DNA from 2 places in the Citrobacter braakii genome. Region 1 is predicted to be linked to the other one. Evidence: predicted binding sites of a transcription regulator. Region 1 holds the regulator's gene; the other holds the start of a gene.

Region 1 (7,207 bases):
GGTGTGGTGCTACGTGATTAAGCAACAAAGCGCGCAACACGCTCTGTTGAAAGGGGAAATGTTATGAGCAAAGCCAAATCCAACAAAATGGGCGTCGTCCAGCTCACTATCCTGACCATGGTTAATATGATGGGATCCGGAATCATCATGTTGCCCACCAAGCTTGCAGAAGTCGGTACCATCTCGATCATCTCGTGGCTGGTGACTGCTGTCGGTTCAATGGCGCTGGCCTGGGCCTTCGCAAAATGCGGTATGTTCAGCCGTAAATCCGGTGGTATGGGGGGTTACGCTGAATACGCCTTTGGCAAATCCGGTAACTTTATGGCGAACTACACTTATGGCGTTTCGCTGTTAATCGCCAACGTGGCTATCGCCATCTCCGCCGTTGGCTACGGTACCGAGCTGTTTGGCGCCACACTGACACCGGTGCAGATTGGCCTGGCAACCATTGGTGTACTGTGGATCTGTACCGTGGCTAACTTTGGCGGGGCGCGCATTACCGGGCAGATCAGCAGCATCACCGTTTGGGGCGTCATTATTCCGGTTGTCGGTCTGTGTATCATCGGCTGGTTCTGGTTCAGTCCGACGCTGTACGCTAACTCCTGGAATCCACACCACGTCCCGTTCTTCACGGCTGTCGGTTCTTCCATTGCGATGACCTTGTGGGCTTTTCTGGGTCTGGAATCGGCCTGCGCCAACGCTGAAGTGGTAGACAACCCGGAACGCAACGTGCCCATCGCCGTATTGGGCGGTACGCTGGGCGCGGCGGTGATTTACATCATCTCCACCAACGTGATAGCCGGGATTGTGCCGAATATGGATCTGGCTAACTCTACAGCACCGTTCGGTTTAGCCTTTGCACAAATGTTCACCCCGGAAGTCGGTAAGGTGATCATGGCGCTGATGGTGATGTCCTGCTGCGGTTCACTGCTGGGCTGGCAGTTCACTATCGCTCAGGTATTCAAATCGTCGGCTGATGGGGGTTACTTCCCTAAAATCTTCTCCCGCGTGACCAAAGTAGACGCGCCGGTACAGGGGATGCTGGCTATCGTGATCATCCAGAGTGGTTTATCGCTGATGACTATCAGCCCGTCACTGAACAGTCAGTTCAACGTGCTGGTCAACCTGGCGGTGGTGACGAACATCATTCCGTATATTCTGTCGATGGCCGCGCTGGTAATTATTCAAAAAATGGCGAATGTTCCGTCGTCAAAAGCGAAACCGGCGAACTTCGTGGCGTTTGTTGGCGCATTGTACAGCTTCTATGCGCTCTACTCCTCTGGCGAAGAAGCAATGCTTTATGGTTCTATCGTGACCTTCCTCGGCTGGACGCTGTATGGCCTGGTATCACCGCGTTTTGAACTGAAAAATAAGCATAGTTAAATCCTGGCATAAAAAAGCCCGGTAGCGCTAACGCTTACCGGGCCTACAAAACGCGTCAGTACAAACAAGACTTACGCGTTTTTCAGCACTTCGCTGACAATCTCAACGGCTTCTTTTTCGATCTGCTTGCGATGTTCTTCACCAAGGAAGCTCTCGCAGTAGATTTTATAGGCGTCTTCAGTACCTGACGGACGCGCAGCAAACCAGCCGTTGTCAGTCATCACCTTCAGACCGCCGATAGAAGCACCGTTACCCGGTGCCGCCGTCAGACGTGCCGTGATCGGGTCGCCCGCCAGCGTGCTGGCACTCACCATTTCCGGAGACAGCTTAGACAGGGCCGCTTTCTGCGCGGAGGTCGCGCTTGCCTGCAGTCGGTTGTAGCTTGGCGCGCCGAAGCGGGCTGCCAGTTCGTTGTAGTGCTCTTGCGGATTCTTACCGGTCACTGCGGTAATTTCTGCCGCCAGCAGGCACATGATGATGCCGTCTTTGTCGGTCGACCACGGTGTACCGTCAAAGCGCAGGAAAGAAGCGCCCGCGCTCTCTTCACCACCAAAGCCAAAGCTGCCGTCAAACAGACCGTCAACGAACCATTTAAAGCCAACCGGAACTTCGACCAGTTTACGCCCTAAATCATTCACTACGCGGTCAATCATCGCCGAAGAGACCAGCGTCTTACCGACGGCAACGTCTTTGCCCCACTGCGGACGATGCTGGAACAGGTAGTTGATCGCCACTGCCAGGTAGTGGTTCGGATTCATCAGGCCCGCCGGGGTGACGATACCGTGACGGTCATAGTCCGGATCGTTGGCAAAGGCCAGATCGAACTTGTCACGCAGCGCCAACAGTCCCGCCATCGCGCACTCGGAGGAGCAGTCCATACGGATTGCGCCATCTTTGTCGAGATGCATAAAGCGGAAAGTCTGATCAACGTGATCGTTAACGATAGTCAGGTTCAGGTTGTAGTGCTTGGCAATACGCTTCCAGTATTCGATACCGGAACCGCCAAGCGGATCGACGCCCAGCGTCAGGCCCGCTTTCTGGATCGCCGCCATGTCGACGATGTCGGCCAGTCCTTCAACAAACGGCTGAACCAGGTCCTGCTCTTTTACATGACCAGATGCCAGCGCAGCATCCAGCGACATACGCTTCACGCCTTGCAGGCCGTCAGCCAGCAGAGCGTTAGCCCTGTCTTCCACCACTTTGGTGACGTTAGTATCTGCCGGACCACCGTTTGGCGGGTTGTATTTAATGCCACCATCTTCCGGCGGGTTGTGGGATGGCGTGATCACAATGCCGTCAGCCAGCGGGCCGCCTTTTTTGTTGTGGACCAGGATAGCATTCGACACGGCAGGGGTTGGCGTAAAGCCGTTATTTTCCTGCACGATGACGTCCACGCCGTTCGCTGCCAGCACTTCCAGTACAGAGATAAAAGCCGGTTCAGACAGCGCGTGGGTATCCTTGCCCACGTAGCACGGGCCAGTGATCCCGTTTTTCGCACGTTCTTCAGCAATCGCCTGAGCGATAGCCAGAATATGCGGCTCGTTAAAACTATGACGACCTGCACTGCCGCGATGTCCGGACGTACCGAACTTGACGGCGTGCTCAGCGTTCCCTGCCGTTGGTTTCAGTACATAGTACTGTGCCGTCAGTTGGGCGACGTTAATCAAATCACTCTGTTGCGCAGGTTGACCTGCACGGTTGTGGATTGCCATTGCCTGGTCCTTCTAATGCAAGGATTAAATTGTTCCGCAAACCTTTTCAATCAATTCCGCAGGGAATTGCATTGACTGCATGATGTGCTCAACCATGCTGCATTTACGGCCGGTATTGGTATTGGTGATCACCCAGTACGGCGTGCCTGGCACGTGTTTTGGTTTAGTTTGATTACCATTTTTCAGCAGCGTCTGTTCATCTGCTGCAAAATAAACGCGCGTACGACCATGCAACGATTCCGTTGCTTCGGCGAACGCGTTTTGATCCAGTGAATAGAGTGTAGACAGCACCAGCATAAAGCGATTTACTGCTTTCTTCTGCTCCGCATATTCGTCGGACAGCAGCAGTTCACGCATCGCGCGCACTTTATCTTTTACGGGGTTAACCGGCTTCGCTTCCACGACAGCTTGCACAGCGCGGACTTCTTTTACTACCGGAGTGACAGGCTGTGATGCGGCGGAAAACTTCAACATACGCCGTAAAATGTCGGATGCGCTCTCGCCGATATGCTTGGTGTGGCTGGCAATATAGCTATAGAGTTCATCATCAACTTCAATCGTTTTCATCTTAATCCAGTGCAGTGTTTAGCTGAATACAAGTTGTTGGGGTCAACACGCGTAGTGTAAAGGCAAATCCCAACAGCGGATAGCGTCAAGCCTGGTGGCTGGCAAAACTCAGAGTAACCGTAGTTGTTGCAGCCATGTGGCAGAATGGTCAACATGATACCCTAACCCGTGAGTGTGAAAAAAAGAACTTTGCCATGAAATTGAATATCCGAGCGCAATCTGCGCAAAACCTGCACAATAATTCTCCCATCGTCCTGGTGCACGGCCTGTTTGGCAGTCTGGATAACCTGGGGATCCTGGCGCGCGATCTGGTGGCCGATCACGATATCATCCAGGTTGATATGCGAAATCATGGCCTCTCCCCGCGTTCACCTGTGATGAATTATCCGGCCATGGCGCAAGACCTGCTGGATACGCTGGACGATCAACAGATCGAAAAAGCGATCTTTATTGGTCACTCAATGGGGGGTAAAGCCGTCATGGCGTTAACCGCGCTGGCCCCGGAACGTGTCGAACGGTTGGTAGCCATCGACATTGCCCCCGTTGACTATCATGTTCGCCGTCACGATGAGATTTTTGCTGCCATTAACGCAGTAACTGACGCGCAGTCCTCTTCGCGTCAGCAGGCGGCGAGCGTCATGCGCCAGCATCTGCAAGAGGAAGGCGTGATCCAGTTTCTGCTCAAATCCTTCGTGGACGGCGAATGGCGCTTTAATGTTCCCGTGCTGTGGGAGCAATATCCTCATATTGTCGGCTGGGAGACCATCCCGGCGTGGGAACACCCGGCGCTGTTTATCCCCGGTGGCAACTCACCTTATGTTACCGAAGCGTATCGCGAACAATTGCTGGCGCAATTCCCGCAGGCTCGGGCGCACGTTATTGCAGGCGCGGGCCATTGGGTGCATGCGGAAAAACCGGAGGCGGTACTGCGCGCCATCCGTCGTTATCTGAGCGAACAGGCTAACTGATTAAAAACTCAGCGTCTGCGCGTGATTACGCGCGTGGGCGTTGGCGTGTCTCCCCTGCTGATGTATTATGGCGGGCTATCCATCCGGGCAGACGCCTGGCTGATTGTTTCCCCGAAGTCACCAAGATCATGGCCAAAGAACAAACGGACCGTACGACATTAGATCTGTTCGCGCAGGAGCGTCGCCCGGGACGACCCAAAACTAATCCGCTCTCGCGTGATGAACAGTTACGTATTAACAAACGTAATCAGCTTAAACGCGATAAAGTTCGCGGGCTTAAGCGTGTCGAACTGAAACTGAACGCTGATGCTGTTGACGCTCTGAACGAGCTGGCCGAGGCGCGCAACATGAGTCGCAGTGAACTCATCGAAGAGATGCTGATGAACCAACTCAGCGCATTGCGCGGTCAGGCTTAGTCTGAATTTCTGCTCTAAATCATAAATCGTGTAGCACAGAGTGCAGTCCTGCGTGTTTGCTGTTTCCGCATGCCTGACTGTTCTGCTATGATTGCCCTTATCCGTGGGCAATGCGCCACCACCATTTCAATAAGTTTCAAGAGGTTATTTTACTCATGGCAATCACTGGCATCTTTTTCGGCAGCGACACCGGTAACACCGAAAACATCGCAAAAATGATTCAAAAACAGCTTGGTAAAGACGTTGCCGATGTACATGACATTGCAAAAAGCAGCAAAGAAGACCTCGAAGGGTATGACATTTTGCTGCTCGGCATTCCAACCTGGTACTACGGTGAAGCGCAGTGTGACTGGGACGATTTCTTCCCTACCCTCGAAGACATTGATTTTAACGGCAAACTGGTTGCATTGTTCGGCTGCGGCGACCAGGAAGATTACGCAGAATATTTCTGCGATGCGTTGGGTACAATTCGCGACATCATCGAACCACGCGGCGCAACCATCGTTGGTCACTGGCCAACGGCGGGTTATCACTTTGAAGCGTCCAAAGGCCTGGCGGACGACGACCACTTTGTGGGTCTGGCCATTGATGAAGATCGCCAGCCTGAATTGACCGCCGAACGCGTAGAAAAATGGGTTAAGCAGATCTCTGAGGAGCTGCACCTCGACGAAATCATCAATGCCTGATTTTGTGTGGCGCAGATTTCCATCTGCGCCACATCAATAGATAAAACCAATCAAAATAATTGCTACAAATTTGTAACTTTTTCGTCTGACCCTGTACAATGCCCGGATGCCAATCGGGTATTGCACAGTGTGTTTGTCGGCGATACCACGTTTTGATTAACAATATATGCCAGAGACTTGCAGTTTTCATTTAGCCATGGCAGTTCTATAATGAATCGCATTATCTCAAGTGCAATTTCTGTCACTTCTGTTAATGAAGTGAATCGTTTAGCTACAGGACAGATTCCGCATGACTGACAACAATACCGCATTAAAGAAGGCTGGCCTGAAAGTAACGCTTCCTCGTTTAAAAATTCTGGAAGTTCTTCAGGAACCGGATAACCATCACGTCAGTGCGGAAGACTTATACAAACGTCTGATCGATATGGGTGAAGAAATTGGTCTGGCGACCGTGTATCGCGTGCTGAACCAGTTTGATGATGCCGGTATCGTGACCCGCCATAATTTTGAAGGTGGTAAATCCGTCTTCGAACTGACTCAACAGCATCATCACGATCACCTCATCTGCCTCGACTGCGGCAAAGTGGTCGAGTTCAGCGATGATTCCATCGAGGCGCGCCAGCGTGAGATTGCGGCTAAACATGGTATTCGTTTAACCAACCATAGCCTCTATCTTTACGGTCACTGCGCCGAAGGCGATTGCCGCGAAGATGAGCATGCTCACGACGGTAAATAATGTGATGCTTTCTGAAAAGCCAACCATTCGGTTGGCTTTTTTTATGGGCGTTATCACCCCTTTTCCCCTTCCCTCCACTCCTGTGTTGCTTTAATGTAAAATCTATAGTCCCTTCCCGGAGAGTCGAAATGGAACTTCGCCAGCTACGCTATTTTGTTCGCATTGTAGAAACCGGCAGCATGGGTAGCGCGGCGCTCGATCTCAATATTGGGGTTTCGGCACTCAGCCAGCAAATGTCCCGCCTGGAAAACGAACTCGCTATTCGCCTGCTGCAGCGCACCTCGCGTGGCGTTACGCCCACCAGCGCCGGACTGGCTTTTTACTCCCAGGCGCAGCTGGCGCTCCGCCACGCAGACGATGCAATCCTCGCCGCGCGAGAGTCCCGGCTTTCCGGGCACGTCAGCGTCGGTATGGCCCCCAGTACCGCTTCCGTTCTCGGCATGCCTTTTATTAACGCCATGCGGGAAAGCTATAGTGATGTCCGCCTGCATGTGGTGGAAAGCCTCTCTGGCAACCTGGAACGGATGATTAATACCCGCCAGATTGATCTGGCCGTGGTATTTCAAAAAGAAAAGCTCCTGCGCTGGAGCGCCAGACCGATTCTCGAAGAGCGCCTGTTTTTGATTGGGACTCATGCCTTACTGGCCGATATTGCCGATGAAAATATTGCGCCAGCCCAGTTGGCAAGTATCCCATTGATAATGCCCAGCCCAGGCCACGGTCTGCGCGGCAGGCTGGA
Region 2 (7,207 bases), 1.9 Mb from region 1:
GGTCGTCCCCAGTTTAATGGGCAATAAAGACAAAGCCGATCACCAGAAAGCCGTCAGCGACATCGTGGCACTGGAGAATGCGCTGGATATGTACAAACTGGATAACTATCGCTATCCGCTGACGGCGCAGGGGCTAAAGGCGCTGGTCGAAAAACCGACCGCCAGCCCAATCCCGGAAAATTATAACGCGAAGGGCTATATCAAGCGTCTGCCACAGGATCCCTGGGGTAATGAGTATCTGCTGGTAAGCCCCGGTGAACACGGCGATTACGATATTCTCTCCGCAGGTCAGGACGGTGAACCCGGCACCGCTGACGACATTACTAACTGGGAACTGGGTAAAGCGAAATAATCGGAATGAGGCAGAAGGGATTCACGCTACTGGAAGTCATTCTGGTGCTGACGATTATCGCGCTTGGCGCCTCGCTGGTGATGATGACCTACGGGCGACAAAATGATACCGCGAAAGCTATTACTGCAGCCGAACAGCTGGCGGCACTGACTGAATATGCCGCCGACTGGTCAACCATGGAGGACCGCAGTACCGGTATTGAGATCCGCGAACAAGGCTGGCGCATCGTCACACCGATTGGCAATCGCTGGCAGACGCCAACCCAGTTCTATCGCCTGGCGACCGAGGGCAAGTGGGAAAATGACTGGCAGGTGGCTCTGTTCCCAGCGTCGCTCGCCAGGCAATCCGTCGGCACGCCGCAAATTCTGATTCACCCGGACGGTGAAATTACGCCGTTTACGCTACACATCCGCAGCCGTAAAAATAATACGCTGCTGTTCACGCTCGCCAGTACCGGCGGGCTGCCGCTGGTGCTCACCCGAGGCGACAGCCGATGAGCCAAAGGCAATCAGGAATGACGCTTCTGGAAGTGCTCCTGGCTATATTCATTTTCGCCACCTGCTCTCTCGCGCTACTCAACAGCCTGCATGGCCAGGTTAGCGCCACCGCAAAAATGGAAGAACAGGTGCTTGCCGGTTGGGTAGCGGATAATACGCTCAAAACCTATCAACTGGCCGGGCAGAGCCCCGCTAAAACCGCCACAGGCAGCAGCATAATGGGTAAACGCCGCTGGGACTGGTCGTTAACAGTCTCACCCGCCGATGCTTCTGGCCTCAGCACCTGGACAGCAGACGTCGCTCTTGAGGACAAACAGCAGATCCGCCTGCAGCGCTTTATTCCCTCGCCGCAAGGAGGACCGCAAAATGTCTCCCGGCCCTGAGAAACAGCGCGGCTTTACCCTGCTGGAAGTTTTACTGGCTATTGCTCTGTTCGCCATGCTCAGCCTGCTGACGGCGCAGATGCTGACAACGACAATTGACAGTAACGAGCAGACCAAAAAGCATCAGCAGCGTTTTTCCGCTATCGTGCGTACCGTCAATTTGCTGGATAAAGATATCCGACAGCGGGTGCCGGTAACCGAATTGCAGGGCGAAAAAGAGACGCTGATGCTGACGACAGCCAGCAGTAACAGTTATCCTGGCGCCTGCTGCGCGCCCGATATCCAGCGAGTTCAGTGGTATCTGCAGGATCATACCTTATACCGCACGCTCTGGCGCTACCCGGAAGATGCAACTCCGGCCATCACTCAGCCGATGCTCAATGGTGTGAACGCCTTCACGTTGCGTTATTACAACAGTAAAGAGAAAGCGTGGACGGACACGGCGAAAATTCCATCTCCTGGCGCGATGGAAGTCACTCTTAAACTTGCTGATTCCGGCACGATAACTCGTCTGACGCTGTGGCCAGAGAACCGCCAGCCAGGAGAACAGCAATGACCCGGCAAAAGGGCGTGGCGCTGCTGGTAGTGCTGATGATCCTGGCAATTATGGCGGCGCTGGCCAGCGAAATGACCGTGCGCTACCAGATCAACCTCAAACGCACCAGCTACACCCGGATGCGGCTACAGCAAAACTGGCTGGCAGAGCTGGCTGAAAGCCAGGCCATGCGTATTCTTGAACAGGACCTGCGGGATAATGAGAAATACCTCACTCACGAGCAGCTCTGGGCGCAGCCGCAGCGTATTCAGCTCGCCAGCGGCGACGTTGTCAGTTGGCAGCTATCTGACGAGCAGGCCTGTTACAACATTAATGCGCTGATTAACGCCCCGACCGACCGAATGAAAGAGCCGCCCGCCAGCGTGAGCGTCTTTCTGGCACTGCTGGACAACATTGGCGTCACCAATGCCCAAGCTGAGGCGCTGGTTGATGCTATCGCCGACTACATCGATAACGACGATATTCCACGCGCCTCCGGTGCCGAAAATGAGTATTACCAAACAAGTAACGACCCCCACACCATTGGCGGACGACGTATCTGGTCAATCAGTGAGCTCAAACAAATCAAAGGGATGACGCTTTCTCTTTACCAGCAAATCTCCCCGCTACTCTGCGCGCTGCCTGATGATGAGCTAAAAATCAACATCAACACCCTGACGCGCCGGGATGCACCGTTGCTTGCGGCGATACTCAATAATGCTGTCCCGCCACGCGAGATTGAGCGCTTTTTTGATACCCCACGCAAAGGACGCAAAATCAGCATTGAGACGTTGTTAAAGACATTCGATAAGGATAATCCGGCTCATAAGCTGTCGCAGACCACATTCAAAAGCATTGCGGTGGCGACCAGTCGTTACTTCCGCCTTGAAACGACTATCGAACAGGGCGATAGCGCCGGGAGCACCATCAGCCAGCTGGAATACGATCCCAAAAGAAAGGCTCTGTTTATTACAGCCCGCAAAAGCGTGGCGCGCGACCATTAAAGGGAACTAAATGACGCCAGACACTTTACTGCTACGTCCGCTGCCGGGAAAACTGGAATGGTGCTGCCCCAACGAGGCACAACTTCCGGTTATTGTTGAACAAGCGGATTACCTCCAGCCGAACGCGCTGGCCGACCTGCCGGATGCCGGTAACGCCCGCCTGTTCCTGTCGCCTGATTATTTCTGTTTTCGCCGCGTCGAATTACCGACGGAAAACTACAAAATCAGTGAACAAACGCTGGGCTGGCTGGTGGAGGACGCCGTTGTCGGTGATACAGACAGCCTGCACTGGACGGTTCTCGCCAGAGAAGAAAACACGCTCCATCTCGCCGGGATCGCCAGGACCACGCTGAACGATCTATTGACGACTTTCCGCACAGCTGGCGTGACGTTGACGCATATCGTTCCGGATGGTTTCTGGCTGCCGTATGTCACGGATAGCTGGAGTCTGCTACAACAAGATGAGCGATGGTTAATCCGTTACGACGCGTGGAAAACAGGCGTGCTGAGTGAGGCACTGCTCACTCATTTACTCGCCAGCCATACAGAGCAAAAAATCATCAGCGCCAGCCCACTTCCTGTGCCTCACGCTTATGTCGAATACCTTGACTGGCAGCCGCCGCTGGCGTGCGCCTGCAATGGCGATAATATTCAGGACATTAACGTATTACACGGCAGCTTCCGCCCTTTGCCCCCGACACAACCGACCCCGCGTCTGCTGAAATATGCCGCCATAGCAACATTTGCCCTGGCGATAGCGCTCTTCTCAGGGCTGAAAGGGGTGATGCTCTGGCAGGTTCATCAACAGAAACAGGTGCTCTCAGCGGAAGGTGCCACCCTGTGGAACCGCTATTTCCCAGGTGATAACCGCAACAACAATTTTAAATATTTCTTCGAATCGTCCGCGAGGGATCGCTATCCGGATGTGCTGACGTTACTGACTCAGCTTCAGACCCGATTAAGCACATTGCCGGGGCTTACCATCCGCGAGGTCAACTACCGGCTCGAACAACGCCTTTTTACCCTGACGCTCAACGTTCGCGATCCGGAACATCTTCGCCGCTTTATGGTGCAGACAAACGACGAATTTATCCTGACTCAACCGCCAGAAGGGACGACAGGTAGCGTCCGGCTGACCCTGAAGGAGCGCAAATGAATATGAATAGCTGGTGGAGCGAAAAAAACGGCAGAGAGCAACGCAGTCTGATATTCCTCGCCGTTTTCTGTCTGCTGGCGGGATTCTGGTACGGCGTGGTTCAGCCCCTGGATAACGCTATTGCACAGCAGGGACAGGAAAATGATCGTCTCAGGAGTGAGATCCAGTGGGTAAATGAGGCGATTCAGCGTCGCGGATTAGTTGCCAGCAGACCGGGCACAAAGACCGATCCGGCGCTGATACAACATAGCGCGCAGCAGGCAGGTTTGAATATCAGCGTTGTGACATCCACTCCCGATCATTTTGCGATCTCGCTTCCCGTTGTCAAAACCGAACCATTATTTGCGTGGCTTAATACCCTACAAAATGAGGGAATACAGGTTTCGCAACTCACGTTTAGCGCCCGCCCGGTCGCCGGGGAGATTGCGGTGGAAGCCCTTGAACTCTATCCGGTGGGGAAATGACGGAACTCATTAACATTGCAGCAATGGCGCTTGTCGGGCTGATAGTCGGCAGCTTTATGAATGTAGTGGTTTATCGACTGCCGATCATGATTGAGCATCGGCACAGCGAAACATGGAATATCGCCTGGCCTCCGTCGCACTGTCCACACTGCCAGCACAGGCTATCGGTGCGTAACACTATTCCACTATTCAGTTGGCTGTGGCAGCGGGGGCGTTGCCAGGCCTGCGCTCAGCCCATTTCATGGCGTTACCCACTGACTGAACTGGCGTGTTCTTGTGTTTTTGCGCTTAGCGCCGCGTTTGTCTCTTCAATATCAGATGCAATTGCCATCATGACGCTGTTCTGGTTTATTTTCGCCCTGGCGCAAATTGATCTCCGGACGTACCTGCTGCCGGATGTGCTGACGCAGCCGCTGCTCTGGCTCGGTCTGCTATATCACAGCGTTTACGACAGAGAGATGTTACCCGACGCGCTGTACGGCGCTGTCGCTGGCTATCTGACGCTATGGCTGGTCTGGTGGGGATGCAAAATACTCGCGGGAAAAGAGGGCATCGGCCTGGGTGACGCCAAGCTACTGGCGGCGATGGGTGCCTGGTGTGGATGGCCAGCGCTACCGCCCATTTTACTCGCTGCATCATTGCTGGGCATTGTCTGGTGGCTGATCCTACGCCTTACCCGAAGGACGTCGATACCGCTTATCGCATTCGGTCCGTGGCTTGGACTGGCAGGCTGGTTGATTTTCAGCGCGCAAAGCTCAGGTGTTATCGGGTACTGAAATGAGCGGCAGGCCTGCCGCTCTGCAAAGTGTGCGTCTACGCTTCGCGAATCTGTGCCTGAAGATAGTTCTGAAGTCCCATCTTCTGGAGCAGATCCAGCTCCGTTTCCAGCCAGTCAATGTGACCTTCTTCATCAGCAAGGATTTCGATCATCATATCCCGGCTAACGTAGTCATGGACGCTGTCGGCATAGGCAATGGCTTCACGTAAATCTTTAGCCCCATCGAGTTCGAGTCGAAGATCGGATTGCAGCATCTCTTCAACATCTTCGCCTATACCCAACTTACCAAGATCCTGTAAGTTTGGGAGCCCTTCTAAGAATAAAATACGCTCGATATATTTATCAGCGTGTTTCATCTCATCGATAGATTCATGGTACTCAACATCATTGAGGCGAGTCAGCCCCCAGTTTTTGAACATACGAGCATGGAGAAAATACTGGTTGATTGCGACAAGCTCATTTCCCAATAGTTTATTGAGATAATTTATGATTTTAACATCACCTTTCATTTTATAGTCCCTCCGCTTCCACTCTTAGAGCGTAGATGGGGCTACAGGGATGTCAAAAAAAAGAGTGTGACTTAGGCGATCTCTTTAAATTCTGGCATTTGCGTTAATTCATCCTGCATGACTTCGCGGGCAGCACGAATGCACTTACCGCATTGATTTCCAACAGGAATAAATTTACGTAATTGCTGAAAGGACTGAGGATGAAACTGGCGAACAGCCTGACGTATTTTTTTATCACTTATCGCATTACACAAACAAACGTACATGATCGCTCCCGTTCAATTTCTGCGCAAAGTGTAAATGAGAATAGTTATGATTACAATAGCACAACGCTATTTACGCAGCGGGAGAATGAATGAAAAATGCGAATAAATATGACAACAGCTAAATCGCGGACAGCAAAAAGGGCGCCGAAGCGCCCTTTTTAAGCTCAAAGCTAATTAATCAATAATTAGCTCATTACTTTAGCAACAACGCCCGCACCAACAGTACGGCCGCCTTCACGGATTGCGAAACGCAGACCGTCGTCCATCGCGATTGGGTGGATCAGGGTAACAACCATTTTGATGTTGTCGCCCGGCATTACCATCTCAACGCCTTCCGGCAGTTCGATGGTACCAGTCACGTCAGTAGTACGGAAGTAGAACTGCGGACGGTAGCCTTTGAAGAACGGAGTATGACGGCCGCCTTCGTCTTTGGACAGAATGTACACTTCAGATTCGAACTTGGTGTGCGGCTTGATAGAGCCCGGCTTAGCCAGGACCTGACCACGTTCGATTTCTTCACGTTTGATACCACGCAGCAGAACACCAACGTTCTCACCAGCACGGCCTTCGTCCAGCAGTTTGCGGAACATTTCAACGCCAGTACAGGTAGACTTAGCAGTCTCTTTGATACCAACGATTTCAACTTCTTCACCAACTTTGATGATACCGCGCTCTACACGACCGGTAACAACGGTACCACGACCGGAGATGGAGAATACGTCTTCGATAGGCAGCAGGAACGGCTTGTCAATCGCACGCTCTGGTTCTGGGATGTAAGAATCCAGGAAGCCAGCCAGTTCGATGATTTTCGCTTCCCACTCTGCTTCGCCTTCCAGCGCTTTCAGAGCAGAACCACGAACGATCGGAGTGTCGTCGCCCGGGAAATCGTACTGAGACAGAAGTTCACGAACTTCCATTTCTACCAGTTCCAGCAGCTCTTCGTCATCAACCATGTCGCATTTGTTCAGGAACACGATGATGTACGGAACGCCTACCTGACGACCCAGCAGGATGTGCTCACGAGTCTGCGGCATCGGGCCGTCAGTCGCAGCAACAACCAGGATCGCGCCGTCCATCTGCGCAGCACCGGTGATCATGTTTTTAACATAGTCGGCGTGGCCCGGGCAGTCTACGTGTGCGTAGTGGCGAGTCGGGGTGTCATATTCAACGTGAGAAGTGTTGATGGTGATACCACGAGCTTTTTCTTCCGGCGCGTTATCGATCTGGTCGAATGCACGAGCAGCACCGCCGTAGGTTTTAGCC

Evidence for each region. The regulator Fur, encoded in region 1, represses iron uptake genes when iron is present. The targets are predictions, from matches to a motif close to ATAATAATGAGAACNACTATCAA.
Region 2: a site for Fur is predicted at 5,979-6,001, ahead of bfd (bacterioferritin-associated ferredoxin). Genes of this name have one in related genera too.

The regions. Positions count from the first base shown of each region.
Region 1 covers NZ_CP045771.1:4,414,685-4,421,891, forward strand. Annotated here, with positions in the region: gene speF (ornithine decarboxylase SpeF) at 1-67, shown strand, start outside; gene potE (putrescine-ornithine antiporter) at 64-1,383, shown strand; gene pgm (phosphoglucomutase (alpha-D-glucose-1,6-bisphosphate-dependent)) at 1,455-3,095, opposite strand; gene seqA (replication initiation negative regulator SeqA) at 3,120-3,662, opposite strand; gene ybfF (esterase) at 3,857-4,630, shown strand; gene ybfE (LexA regulated protein) at 4,759-5,046, shown strand; gene fldA (flavodoxin FldA) at 5,202-5,732, shown strand; gene GFC06_RS20910 (ryhB-regulated fur leader peptide) at 5,943-6,029, shown strand; gene fur (ferric iron uptake transcriptional regulator) at 6,022-6,468, shown strand; gene tcuR (tricarballylate utilization LysR family transcriptional regulator TcuR) at 6,597-7,207, shown strand, end outside.
Region 2 covers NZ_CP045771.1:1,384,839-1,392,045, reverse strand. Annotated here, with positions in the region: gene gspG (type II secretion system major pseudopilin GspG) at 1-352, shown strand, start outside; gene gspH (type II secretion system minor pseudopilin GspH) at 358-849, shown strand; gene gspI (type II secretion system minor pseudopilin GspI) at 846-1,232, shown strand; gene gspJ (type II secretion system minor pseudopilin GspJ) at 1,216-1,788, shown strand; gene gspK (type II secretion system minor pseudopilin GspK) at 1,785-2,771, shown strand; gene gspL (type II secretion system protein GspL) at 2,782-3,927, shown strand; gene gspM (type II secretion system protein GspM) at 3,924-4,391, shown strand; gene GFC06_RS06380 (prepilin peptidase) at 4,388-5,167, shown strand; gene bfr (bacterioferritin) at 5,205-5,678, opposite strand; gene bfd (bacterioferritin-associated ferredoxin) at 5,750-5,944, opposite strand; gene tuf (elongation factor Tu) at 6,130-7,207, opposite strand, start outside.